Regions from separate parts of the Romboutsia lituseburensis genome, predicted to be linked through region 3. Evidence: riboswitches for the same ligand, from Rfam matches in the RefSeq annotation. Region 3 holds a riboswitch; each other region holds the start of a gene.
What was found. A riboswitch is a leader RNA that binds a small molecule or an ion and turns the genes downstream of it on or off. The one in region 3 is predicted to bind cobalamin.

Region 1 (3,219 bases), 970 kb from region 3:
AATTAACTTAGAAAAACTTAATAAGGGGAGATGGACTAATGAAAAATTTTAGATTAGGGATTATGGCAGCATTCATGTTTATACTACTTAATCCTGTTCAATCACACGCCATGCATATAATGGAAGGATTTTTACCTCCAAAGTGGTCTATTGCATGGAGTTTAATATTTATACCGTGTTTTTTAATAGGATTAAAAAATATCACAAAAATACTTAAAGAAAATCCTAAAAAGAAAGTATTATTAGCGCTATGTGGTGCATTTGTATTCGTATTATCAGCGCTAAAAATACCATCATTAACAGGAAGTTGCTCACATCCAACAGGGATAGGACTAGGAGCTATATTATTTGGACCAAGTGTAATGGTTGTTTTAGGAACAATAGTACTTTTATTCCAAGCTATACTTTTAGCACATGGTGGGTTAACAACTTTAGGAGCTAATGGATTCTCAATGGCAGTTGTAGGAGCCTTAGTTACATATGGACTATATAAATTACTTAAAAAGTTTAATGTAAATACTAGATTTAATGTATTTATATCTTCTGCATTAGGATGCTTAGCTACATATACAGTAACAGCAACTCAACTAGCATTAGCGTTTCCAGATGCATCTGGTGGAGTTATGGCATCTTTAGTTAAATTCTTAGGAATATTCTTCTTAACTCAAATACCTATAGCAATAGGTGAAGGTATATTAACAAGTATAATATATAACATGATCACACAAAGAGAAGAGGAAGGAGTAGACTACGATGAGTACAAATGCGAAACAGGCAAATAAAAATAAAGATAATAAAAAAGCTAATAAAAACAACTTTATAATGCTTTTAATAGCAGTTGCTCTTATAGTGACTCCTTTAGTATTAAAACCAGGAGCAGAATATGGTGGAGCTGATGGTCAAGCAGAGGATGCAATAACAGAAATATCTCCAGACTATAAGCCTTGGTTTAGTAGTTTATATGAGCCACCTAGTGGAGAAATAGAAAGTTTACTATTTGCTACTCAGGCAGCTTTAGGAGCTGGAATCATAGGATATTATTTAGGTAGTAGAAAAGCCAAGTAAATGCATGTATAATATATATTATAAAGCATTTTATTATAAAATTAAATCTATTATAGGCTCTCTAAAAAGAGATTAATAGGGAAAAAGGTTAAAATCCTTTGCAGCACCCGCTACTGTAATGTGGACGAACGTTTGTTAAACCACTGTGATAATTTCACGGGAAGGTAAACTAGTAGGATGAAGCTAAGCCAGGATATCTACCTATAATATATAAAGGATTTCTTCGGGGATGAGGAAGGTTCTTACTGACTATATGAATATTTATTATATAGGTATACTAAGCTCATCCCCGTTTGATTGAGCTTTTAATTTTGCCCTTAACCTATTTTTAATAAAATAAATGATTTAATCATAAAAAATGCTTTAGCTGTATTGCTAAAGCATTTTTTATGTTAGTATCTTTATAGCAAGAGGTTAAATGGCTACAAGGGGATAAAGGAGTGAGTAATTTTGAAAAAGACTTTAATTTTAATATGTGATGATCAAGAATCAATACATGAAACAGTTGGGGAGTATTTAAAATTAGAAGGTATGGATTATGTATCAGCATACGATGGAATCGATGGGTTAAAAAAATTTGAAGAATATAATCCTGATTTTATATTATTAGATTTAATGATGCCAAAGATGTTTGGAACTGAAGTATGTAAAGAAATTAGAAAAGTAAGTAATGTTCCAATTATTATGTTGACAGCAAAAGGTGAGACTATAGACCGAATAACTGGACTTGAAATGGGGGCAGATGATTATATAACTAAACCATTTTCGCCAAGAGAGGTAGTAATAAGAATAAAAACCGTTTTAAGACGAGTAACTAGCGCAAATTCGTATAAAAAAAGTGATTTAATAAAACATAAAAACCTTGAAATAAATTTAGAAAGTCACGAAGTATATATAAATAAGCATCCAGTTAGTATTACACCTAAAGAAATTAAGATATTTTATATGCTAGCATCAAATCCAGGAAAGACATTGACAAGAGACTTTATATTGTCAGAAGTTTGGGGATATGATTATTTTGGGGATACTAGAGTAGTAGATACTCAAATTAAAAGATTAAGAAAAAAAATAAGTTCATATGACTCTGATTGGGAAATTAAATCTATATATGGTGTGGGATATAGATTTGAGGTGTCTTAATGAATCATTCACTATTTAAAAAAATATTTAGAACGATAGGCATTGCTAGTATAGTTGCTGTTTCAGTTATGATATTATTTTGTAGTATAACTTTGAAACAATACTTTTTAAAAATTAAATTAGAAGAAATCCAGCAGAAAGTAGAAGATACAATATATCAATATGATATTGTGGCTAGTAAATTGTCTGATAGACTTCAAAATATATTAGGAAATGATGTTATTATAAAAGGATATGATAATTCTAAACAATCAATATGTAAAATATATCCTAAAAGAGAAGATGGAATTATAATTGATGATATAAAAATAAAACAAGGATTAGAACCATACATAAATACAGTTTTGGGAGGAAATTCAATAAAAGGTGTAACTAAAGTTTATGGATTAAAGGGAGACTCCATAATTGTAGGAGAGCCTATAAAGCAAGACGGCAAAATTGTTGGTGCCATATTTGTTATAAAGCTTACAAAAGATTTTGCAGATTTATTTGTAGGATTTTATATTGTATTAATGATAAGTGTAGTTTTAGTTTTAACATCTACTATTATACCTATATACTTATCAAGTAAAAAATGGTTTAAACCCTTAGATGATATGACTAAGGCTACAATGTCTATGGCAAAAGGGGATTATTCTGTAAGGATAAAAGAAAGTCAAGATGATGAGATAGGTGATTTAGCTAGAGCTTTTAATGAACTAACATTAAGGTTAGAACAAAATGATAAGGAAGCTAGATTATTAGATCAAATGAGAAAAGATTATGTAGCTAACATTTCACATGAATTAAAGACTCCAGTAACATCTATAAGAGCAGTAGCAGAAATGTTAAATGATGATGCATTTTCAGATAAATTAGATAGGAAAAAATATTATAGTATGATATTAAGAGAATCGATGAGATTAGAAGTATTAATAAAGGACATGCTAGAGTTATCTAATCTTCAAGCAGGTAATGTATCAGTAAAGAAAGATAAAGTAGATTTAAATGATATTTTAGAAGAAATATATGAAA
Region 2 (3,219 bases), 2.2 Mb from region 3:
TATTTAAAACCTATAAATTTAAAAGAAAAATATACTTACAAAAATATTTCTTCTTCTTTGAATATAAATGAAATATATACCAAATTTTATCAAGAAAAAGGTATAAACTATAATTTTTCCGGAGAGACCCATCCATATTGGGAGTTAACTTATGTTGATAAAGGTTTATTATCTACTACTGTAGATGATAAAAAGTATGAATTAGAACAAGGAGATTTAATTTTTTATGCTCCTCTTCAATTTCATACTCAATCAACTCTAGATTCTAGTAGTTCTTATTTAACAATTAATTTTAATATGGACTTTAATCATCATGAGTTATTATGTAATAAGGTCTTTACATTGCAAAGAGACTCTTATTCTCTTGTTGGAAAACTAATAGAAGAACTTTCTAGCAAGAGTATATACTCTAACGATTTATCACTTTGTTATTTAAAGCAACTTATTATACAAACACTTAGATTAGAGAATTCTTATTTTCAATCTAGACCAACTACTCATATGCAACAAACTTATGAAAATAATTTGCTAAATGAAATCCTAAAATTTATAGATAATCATTTATATGAAAAACTTTCAGTCGATAATTTATGCCGACATTTTTGTATTAGTCCATCTATGCTACACTCTTTATTTAAAAAGAATATGAATAATACTGTAAAAAATTATATTAATGACCTTAAGCTTAACAAAAGCAAGGAGCTTATTAAAAACTCTACATATACACTCAGTGAAATTTCTGAAATTCTAGGATTTTCATCAATTCATTATTTTTCAAAAAAATTTAAATCTAATTTTGGGATTTCACCTACTGAATATTCAAAATCGATTTATGATTAAACAAAAATAACACCTGTAAAATACAGGTGTTATTTTATTTCTACTTATAACTTTCAGGGTAAATTGCTACTGCCATTTCCTTAAGAGCTTTTATAGCGTGATGTGATGGACGAGATGATGAATTTTTATCTATTAAAAATACTTTATTATCTTTAACTGCAGTTATATTGCTCCAACCATTACGAGATTTAATTTCATCTAAAGGATTTTTAATATAGTCTACATTAGTTAATATTACATCTGGATTTTTATCTATCACTGATTCTTCACTTGGACTTATCCATGATTTTTCATCTTTAAATGCATTTTCTGCTCCAACTAATTCTATCATTTCATTTAAGAATGTTGAATTCCCAAAACTATATAGATTTGGTGCTGGTCCTATTTCAAAGTAAACTTTTTTCTTATCTTTTATAGTTTCACCTATAGCTTTTATTTCATCTACTTCTTTTTTCATATTATCTACTATCTGTTGACCTTTTTCTTTTTTATCAGTTATATCTGCTAAAAACATAATGTCATCATAAATTCCTTGTATACTATCACTACTTGGTATGTAAACTACGCTTATTCCAGCCTCTTTTATAAGTTTAAATGGATCTTCACTTGAACCTGTTTTATTATGTCCTGATGCTATTATTATATCTGGATTTAAAGCTATTATTGCCTCTGCATCTGGATTTAAGAAATCTATTGTTTCTATGTCTTTGTTTATTCCTTCTATATCTGTTGAATATTTATCCACCGCTACTAATTTATCAGCAAGACCTAAATCTACTAGCACCTCTGTGTTTGATGGGGCTGTTGATATTATTCTATCCATTTTTTTAGGAAGTGTAACATCATTACCTTCTCTATCTTTTATTGTTTTACTTTTTGGGCTACATCCTACAGTAGCTAGCATAACTACTAATACTAATGCTAATATACTCGTTAGTTTCTTTTTCATTTTCTTTCTCCTTACTTATAATTTCTACTTATAAATTTTTTACTTCTTCATTTAACTTTAATACTAATACAAAAAACAAAAAAGCATGCTTTGAGAGCATGCTTTTGATTTTATCTTTATTATATAGTTAAATATCTAACCCTCAGAAGATATTAACGTTAAAGATATTGGCAGGTATCCCGGCTCAACTTCATTCTACTTTCAAACCTTCCCGATTGCTCAGTGGTATCTTTGATTTCGTCAGTTTTACGGTTACTGGGGTAGCTTAGACTTTTAATCTAATTCCCTATTAAGTTAAATAAACACCAATACTTTTATTATTCTTTTTTCTCACTTTTATAGTAGCTTATATTTCATGTATTTGCAATCCTTTATTTCAATAATCTAATTTATACCCATTTTTCTTTTCACAATCTCTCAAATATCTAATAAAAAATTCATTTATCTTAATTCACTGCGTATTCACTACTCTTCATAGTGACAACGGCTTCGTACGTTTCTTAAAATATTATAAGTCATACGTATATTAGTTATTTCTTATTATACTTTTTAAAGCTCTTATAAAAATTTCAGCTTCTTCTAATGTGTTATATAACCCTAAACTTAACCTTACCATTCCATATTGTTCTAAGTCTTCATCCATTGCATGTTCATAAGCTTCTTCGTCACTTATACCTAGCAGCCTATTTACATATGGATGAGCACAGAATTTAGCATATCTCAATGCTATACCAAACTCTTCTGCAAATTTATGTGCAACTGTATCAAACTCGATTCCTTCTATATTAAATGTAATTACACCCAATCTATCATCCGTATACTCTGTATCACCATAAAGTATTACTCTATCTAACTTTTTCATTTCTTTCATCAAGTAATTTTTAAGTAGCATTTCATGACTAGATATATTTCTAAATCCTATATTTCTTAATTGATTTAATGAACTTACCATAGCCATTACACCTAAAAAATTAGATGTTCCAGCTTCATCTTTGTGAGGTGGTTCACTCCATACAACACCATAATCACTTACTACATCAACACATCCACCACCTCTTAGAAATGGTTCTGCTTGTGATAGCTCTTCGGTTAATCCCACTATTGCTCCACTTCCATAAGGAGCATACGCTTTATGAGCAGAAAATACTAAAAAGTCTATTTGCTCTTCTGGTGTTCTACCTTTCATATCTACCTTTTTATGTGCTATAAGCTGAGCTCCATCAACTATTATTTTCGCATTATATTTATGGGATATTTTCGCAATCTCATTAATAGGGTTTGTGTATCCAGTTACATTTGATGCTCCAGTTATACTTACATATTTAATCTCACCATTATTTTCTATCAAATTTTTTTCTATATCATTTATATTAACTCTTCCTAATTCATCAACATCTATATATTCTACAGTAGCTACTTTTCTCCAAGGT
Region 3 (3,219 bases):
TTTTTCAGGAGGAATGAGACAAAGGATAGTAATAGCAATAGCCCTAGCATGTAATCCAAAGATACTTATAGCTGATGAACCAACAACTGCATTAGATGTTACTATTCAATCACAAATAATTGAGTTAATTAAAAGCTTACAGGATAAAACAGGTATTTCTATCATATTTATAACACATGATTTAGGAGTAGTAGCTGAAATTGCAGATAGAGTAGCTGTTATGTATGCAGGAAAGATAGTTGAAGTAGGAACGGCGGAAGATATATTTTATAATGCGAAACATCCTTATACAAGAGGACTTTTAAACTCATTACCTGATATTAAAAATGACGTGGATTTTTTATACAGCATACCTGGTATGCCTCCAGATTTGATAAATCCTCCTAAAGGAGATGCATTTGCTTGTAGAAATGAGAATGCTTTAAAAATTGATTATTTTGAAGAGCCACCTATGTTTAAAATAAGTGAAAAACATAGTGCTGCAACTTGGTTACTTCACGAAAAAGCACCTGAATTTAATAAAAGTAGATTTAATAAATCAGAAAAGAGGGTTAGCAATGAATAAGGAGAAAATCTTACAGATAAAAAATTTAAAACAATATTTTAAGCTGGATAAAAAAAATATGATAAGGGCTGTAGATGATATATCATTTGATATTTATAAAGGTGAAATTTTTGGATTGGTAGGGGAATCAGGATCAGGAAAATCTACTATAGGAAGGTGTATAATGAATATTTATAAACCAACTAACGGCAAGATAATATATAGAGATAAATGTATTACTGACAGAAAAGTATATAAAAAAGAAAAAAAAATTATAAATAAAAATATGCAAATAATATTTCAAGATTCTTCATCAGCTTTAAATCCAAGAATGAAAGTTGGTGATATAATAGCAGAGCCATTAAAAATACAAAAAATTTATAAAAATAAAGAACAAAGACATGAAAAAGTAAAACAGGTTTTACAATTAGTAGGATTAGATGAAAGTAGTATAAATAAATATCCAAGTGAATTTTCAGGTGGTCAGCGACAAAGAATACAAATAGCTAGAGCAATTTGTATAGATCCAGAATTTATAATAGCAGATGAACCAATTGCATCTCTTGATGTTTCTATTCAAGCTCAGATAGTAAATTTATTTAAAAAATTAAAAAAAGAAACAAGTTCAACTTGCCTATTCATAGCTCATGATTTATCCATGATTAAACATATAAGTGACAGAATCGGTGTAATGTATAATGGCAAATTAGTAGAGTTAGCTACAGCAAATGAGTTATATAGTAATCCTATACACCCATATACAAAGTCGTTATTATCATCAATACCAATACCAGACCCTAGAAAAACAAAGTCTAGACAAAAGATTAAGTATAGTCAATCAATACATGATTACTCTAAAGAAGAGCCAGAATGGATAGAAGTATATAAAGATCATTATGTATATTTATCACAAAGTGAAATTCGATTATTTAATAATAGGTTAAATATAGTATAAAAAATAGTGATTATAATATACATGTTAATTATAATCACTATTTTTTTTATTTAAATTAAAAAGATATTTATTTACATATTTAAAGATAATATAAAAAGAATTTATAAAATTATGTATAAATATGGCTATATATGCATATTTACAATATAATTATACTTAAGTAATTAAATTACTATATGGATAATATTAAAAAAGGAAGATGGATGAAATTTCCACACAGTGCCGCTACTGTAATTAGGAAGCTGAAACTATAAAATCCACTGGATATATATTCTGGGAAGGTAAGTTGAAGTGATGATCTATAAGTCAGGATACTTTTATAATATTAAAAATATCGATACTCTTCGGTATAAAGGGTGATATTACATGATATTTAATAAAAAATATATGAAAAACTTTGCGGAGTATCCTTATACTAATCTATATGTAATGCGATAATTTAGTGACTAGGAGATTAGAAATGGAGAAAGAGATACATATACAATGTGAGAAGAAAAGCATAATACAATCAATGCCGATTTATATTATTACATCATTAGTACTAATAGCAATTCTACTTTTATCTATAGGGGTATCTGTTACTATAGGATCTGTAGATATAAGTATAAAAGAAGTCTATGAGATTATATTTAATAAATTATTTAATCTAAATATAGTTATAGATCCAGCGGTAAATGATGTTGTATGGTTGATTAGATTACCAAGAATTATTTTATCTATAGGGGTAGGAATCGGACTATCAGTTGTAGGAATAGTAATGCAAGCTATAGTTAAAAACCCATTGGCAGACCCTTATATATTAGGTGTATCATCAGGCGCATCTTTAGGTGCGACAGTTGCAGTTATGTTTGGAGTCGGTAGTATATTTGGAACAAATGCAATAGGTGTTTGTGGATTTATAGGTGCATTTATTATATCTATGCTTGTATTATTAATATCTAATATAGGTGGAAGGTCAAATTCAATAAAACTTCTTTTGGCTGGAATGGCATTGAGCTCTGTTTGTAGTGCATTTTCTAGTTTTATTGTATATTTTGCAAATAATGCTGAGGGAATGCAAAGCATAACGTTTTGGCTAATGGGAAGCTTAGCAGGAGCTGATTGGAACGAAATACAATTCATATTACCTACTATTTTATTAGGAACCGTATTTTTCATAACACAATATAGAACTTTAAATTTAATGTTACTAGGAGATGAAGTCTCAATAACATTAGGTACAGATTTACATAAATATAGACATTTATATTTAATAGTAACCTCTTTAATGATAGGTACATTAGTATATGCATCAGGTATGATTGGATTTGTTGGTTTAGTAATACCACACATGGTAAGAATGATTTTTGGAACAGATCATAAAAAGATAATACCAATAGGAGCTATATTAGGAGCTATATTTTTAATATGGGCAGACGTACTATCTAGAACTATTATAAAAGGAACGGAGATACCTATAGGAATATTAATATCAATGATAGGGGCACCATGTTTTATTTGGTTAATGGTTAAAAAGACGTATGGATTTGGAGGCAAAAACTAATGAATATAAAAACTGAAAATATTTATGTAAAAATTGGTAATAAGCATATATTAAAGGGTATAGATATAGATGTAAATAAAAAAGAATTTATTGGAATAATAGGGCCTAATGGAAGCGGAAAATCAACTTTTCTAAAATGTATATATAGGAACTTAAAGCCTACAAGTGGAGTTATTA
Region 4 (3,219 bases), 2.2 Mb from region 3:
AAATATTAAACAAAGGTATGAAATTAATAAAGGAATACATAAAAATATATAAAAATATTGAAGCATTAAAAGAAAGTGTAAATAAGTATTTATTTGATAGAAATAGTTCAATAAATCATATGAACATCCTAAATCAAATTTTGCAAATAAAGAATTATGAATATTTTAACGAAATAGAACCATTTATAAATGTTGATATAAATGATATAGAAAATAGATTATTAAATATGTGTTTAGTCTTTAATATAAAAATAGAGGATATAAATAATTTAAAAGATGAATTATCTCAAAACTATGTAAATAATACTGAGAACTTAAATAATATTATAGATAAAGAATATGTTAAAGAAATAATAAACTATATAGAAGATAATGAAATTTATTCTTTAAATCAGAAGTCTAGATATGGATCAATATCTAGCGAGTATGAAGTTAAAAATAAATCTGAAATAGTTGATAAAAATGAAGATGAAACTAATGGTGAGTATAGCCCAATTCTTGTTATTCATAGACCTGCAAAATATCATAGGGGTACATATATATTAGAAGAAAATTCTTATGTATATATAAAAAGACAGCCACTAGATGCATTAATAAAACAAGAAAGACTGGAAGAAAAGGGTATAGATTCAATGGGTGCTATACTATACAAAAAGTTAAAACACGATCTTACGAATGAGAATTTACAAGAATTGCTAGCTGAACTTTATGTGTACTCTCAAAAAAATAATTCTCAATTTGATAATATTAAATTAGCAGACATAACTTCTAATAAAGTGTGGATGACAGCAGACAAACTTAAAAAAGAATTTAAGGAACTTAGATATTATCATAAAAACTTAACTCAAAAAGTAAAAGAAATTTATGACTCAACAGGGGCATATTATACTCAAATAGGAGGCAAGTATATATTTAACAGTAGAGAGTTTTTACATAGCTATAAAACATATAAGGGAAAAGATATAACAAACTAAAGAATATTAAATGAAATTGTTAATAGTTTGTAAAATAGGTTAATTAATGGTAAAATACGATACATTTTAGTCGATGAGAGAATATATTTATAGAAAGAAAGAACATCACATTTAATTAATAATTAACCATTTTTACAAAACTAGGAATAATAAAATTTTTATAAAAGGAGATGTTAAAAGTGACTACAACAGCATGGATATTTATGGGTGTAGCTTGGACATCAATAATTGCAGTATGCAGTTTAGCTCTTGCAAAGGTACTTAAATAGTTTGTAGTTATCAAAATTTATAGCATCTAGTTAAAAAAGACTATCCAGGATATTTTTATTATGGATGGTCTTTTAATTTTTATAGATTAAATAAGAAATTAATAAAATCTATTACAGTTGATATATGTAGAATGATTATATATAATAAATAATATAAGTACATATTAAGATATTAGGTGTCAATGTGACTTAATAGGGAATTAGATTAAATCTCTAAGCTACCCCAGTAACCGTAAAACGGACGAAATCTAAAATACCACTGATTAATCGGGAAGGTTTGAAAGTAGGACGAAGTTGAGCCGGGAGAACTGCCTAAAATCTAACTAGTACCTTCTGAGGGTGGGGATTAGTGTGATTTTCAATTGTAATTTAGTAATTGATTTAAACAGGCATGCCCTTTAGGTATGTCTTTTTGAATATGTCAAAAACTTAATAAAACACCCTAAACAATCAACTAGAAAGGTAATTCAAAATATGATTAGGAGAAAAAGTTTATCCTTAGTATGCATACCAATAGTGTTTTTAATAATTTGCATGGGAATATCTATAGGAAGTTCTAATATTAATTTGTTAGATACAGCTAATATATTATTAAATAAAATGTTTAACATTCCTTTAATAGATAATATAAACCCTAAAGATGTATCAATAATATGGTCTATAAGATTTCCAAGAGTTTTATTAGCATTTATGGTTGGAGGCTGTTTATCTGTAAGTGGTGCAGTAGTTCAGTCTATATTAAAAAATGAGTTAGCATCACCTTATACTCTAGGTGTATCATCAGGTGCATCACTAGGTGCAGGATTGGTTATAGTTCTTGGAATATCAATACCACTATTAGGAACCTTAACACTTCCGTTAATTGGTTTTTTATCAGGTCTTTTGACTGTTTATTTAGTAATAGTATTTAGCCAAAAAGTAGATAAAACAATGTCGAATAATACTATAATACTTGCAGGAATGGTACTTTCATTATTCGTAAATGCTCTTTTGACAACAATAACAGCTTTGTTTAGTGAAGATATAAAAAGTATTACAATGTGGCAGATGGGAAGTTTTTCCATGAAAGGATGGTCATACGTAAAAGTCCTTGTACCATTTTTGTTAATAGGAATGATAGGTGTATTAAAGTATACTAAAGAGATGGATATTTTAACGTTTGGAGAAGAGCAAGCAAAAGCTGTTGGTGTAGATACTGCTAAGGTTAAAAAGCACTTATTTATATTATCGGCAACTTTAACAGGCTCAGCAGTAGCCTTAAGTGGAACGATAGGATTTGTTGATTTAATTGCACCACATATAGTTAGAAAGGTATTTGGGTCAAAACATACATATGTGATACCAATGTCTTTTATATTTGGAGGATGCTTAATGGTTATAACAGATCTTATATCTAGAACTATAGTATCACCACAAGAACTGCCAGTAGGTGCTATAACGGCTCTTATAGGAGCGCCATTCTTTGCATATGTTTATTTTAATAATAAAAAAGGGTAGGTAAGAAAATGCTAGAAGTCAAAGAGCTTTATTGCGGATATGATAATAATGACATTATAAAAAATGTAAATTTTGAAGTTAAAAAAGGTGAAAATATTTGTATAATAGGGCCAAATGGTTGTGGAAAGAGTACTTTACTTAAGTCTATTGCAAATATAATTGATTATAGAGGAAGTATAAAGATAGATGGTAAAGAAGTTAATACATTTAATAGGAAAGAATTAGCTACAAAAGTGGCTTTAATGAGCCAAATATCTCAAATATATTTTCCTTATACAATTTATGAAACAGTATCGCTGGGAAGATATGCTTATTTAAAAGGTCCATTTCAATCTTTAAAAGGTGAAGATAGAGATATAGTTATTGATAGTATAGAAAAAGTCGGACTTTATGATATAAAAGATAAAATGATAAGTGAGTTGTCAGGAGGACAATTACAAAGAGTATTTTTAGCTAGAACATTTGCTCAAAATCCTGAA

Region 1: another riboswitch for cobalamin. It lies ahead of NWE74_RS09520 (response regulator transcription factor); the one in region 3 lies ahead of NWE74_RS14335 (FecCD family ABC transporter permease).
Region 2: another riboswitch for cobalamin. It lies ahead of NWE74_RS03905 (ABC transporter substrate-binding protein); the one in region 3 lies ahead of NWE74_RS14335 (FecCD family ABC transporter permease).
Region 4: another riboswitch for cobalamin. It lies ahead of NWE74_RS03975 (FecCD family ABC transporter permease); the one in region 3 lies ahead of NWE74_RS14335 (FecCD family ABC transporter permease).

Annotation. Positions count from the first base shown of each region.
Region 1 is NZ_JANQBQ010000001.1:1,974,118-1,977,336, reverse strand. It holds gene NWE74_RS09530 (energy-coupling factor ABC transporter permease) at 39-782, shown strand; gene NWE74_RS09525 (energy-coupling factor ABC transporter substrate-binding protein) at 754-1,065, shown strand; cobalamin riboswitch at 1,103-1,285, shown strand; gene NWE74_RS09520 (response regulator transcription factor) at 1,516-2,205, shown strand; gene NWE74_RS09515 (sensor histidine kinase) at 2,205-3,219, shown strand, end outside.
Region 2 is NZ_JANQBQ010000001.1:771,603-774,821, forward strand. It holds gene NWE74_RS03900 (helix-turn-helix domain-containing protein) at 1-840, shown strand, start outside; gene NWE74_RS03905 (ABC transporter substrate-binding protein) at 881-1,789, opposite strand; cobalamin riboswitch at 1,941-2,114, opposite strand; gene NWE74_RS03910 (aminotransferase class V-fold PLP-dependent enzyme) at 2,316-3,219, opposite strand, start outside.
Region 3 is NZ_JANQBQ010000001.1:2,946,023-2,949,241, forward strand. It holds gene NWE74_RS14325 (ABC transporter ATP-binding protein) at 1-565, shown strand, start outside; gene NWE74_RS14330 (ATP-binding cassette domain-containing protein) at 558-1,499, shown strand; cobalamin riboswitch at 1,669-1,816, shown strand; gene NWE74_RS14335 (FecCD family ABC transporter permease) at 1,960-3,042, shown strand; gene NWE74_RS14340 (ABC transporter ATP-binding protein) at 3,042-3,219, shown strand, end outside.
Region 4 is NZ_JANQBQ010000001.1:790,420-793,638, reverse strand. It holds gene NWE74_RS03980 (hypothetical protein) at 1-974, shown strand, start outside; cobalamin riboswitch at 1,401-1,574, shown strand; gene NWE74_RS03975 (FecCD family ABC transporter permease) at 1,718-2,740, shown strand; gene NWE74_RS03970 (ABC transporter ATP-binding protein) at 2,749-3,219, shown strand, end outside.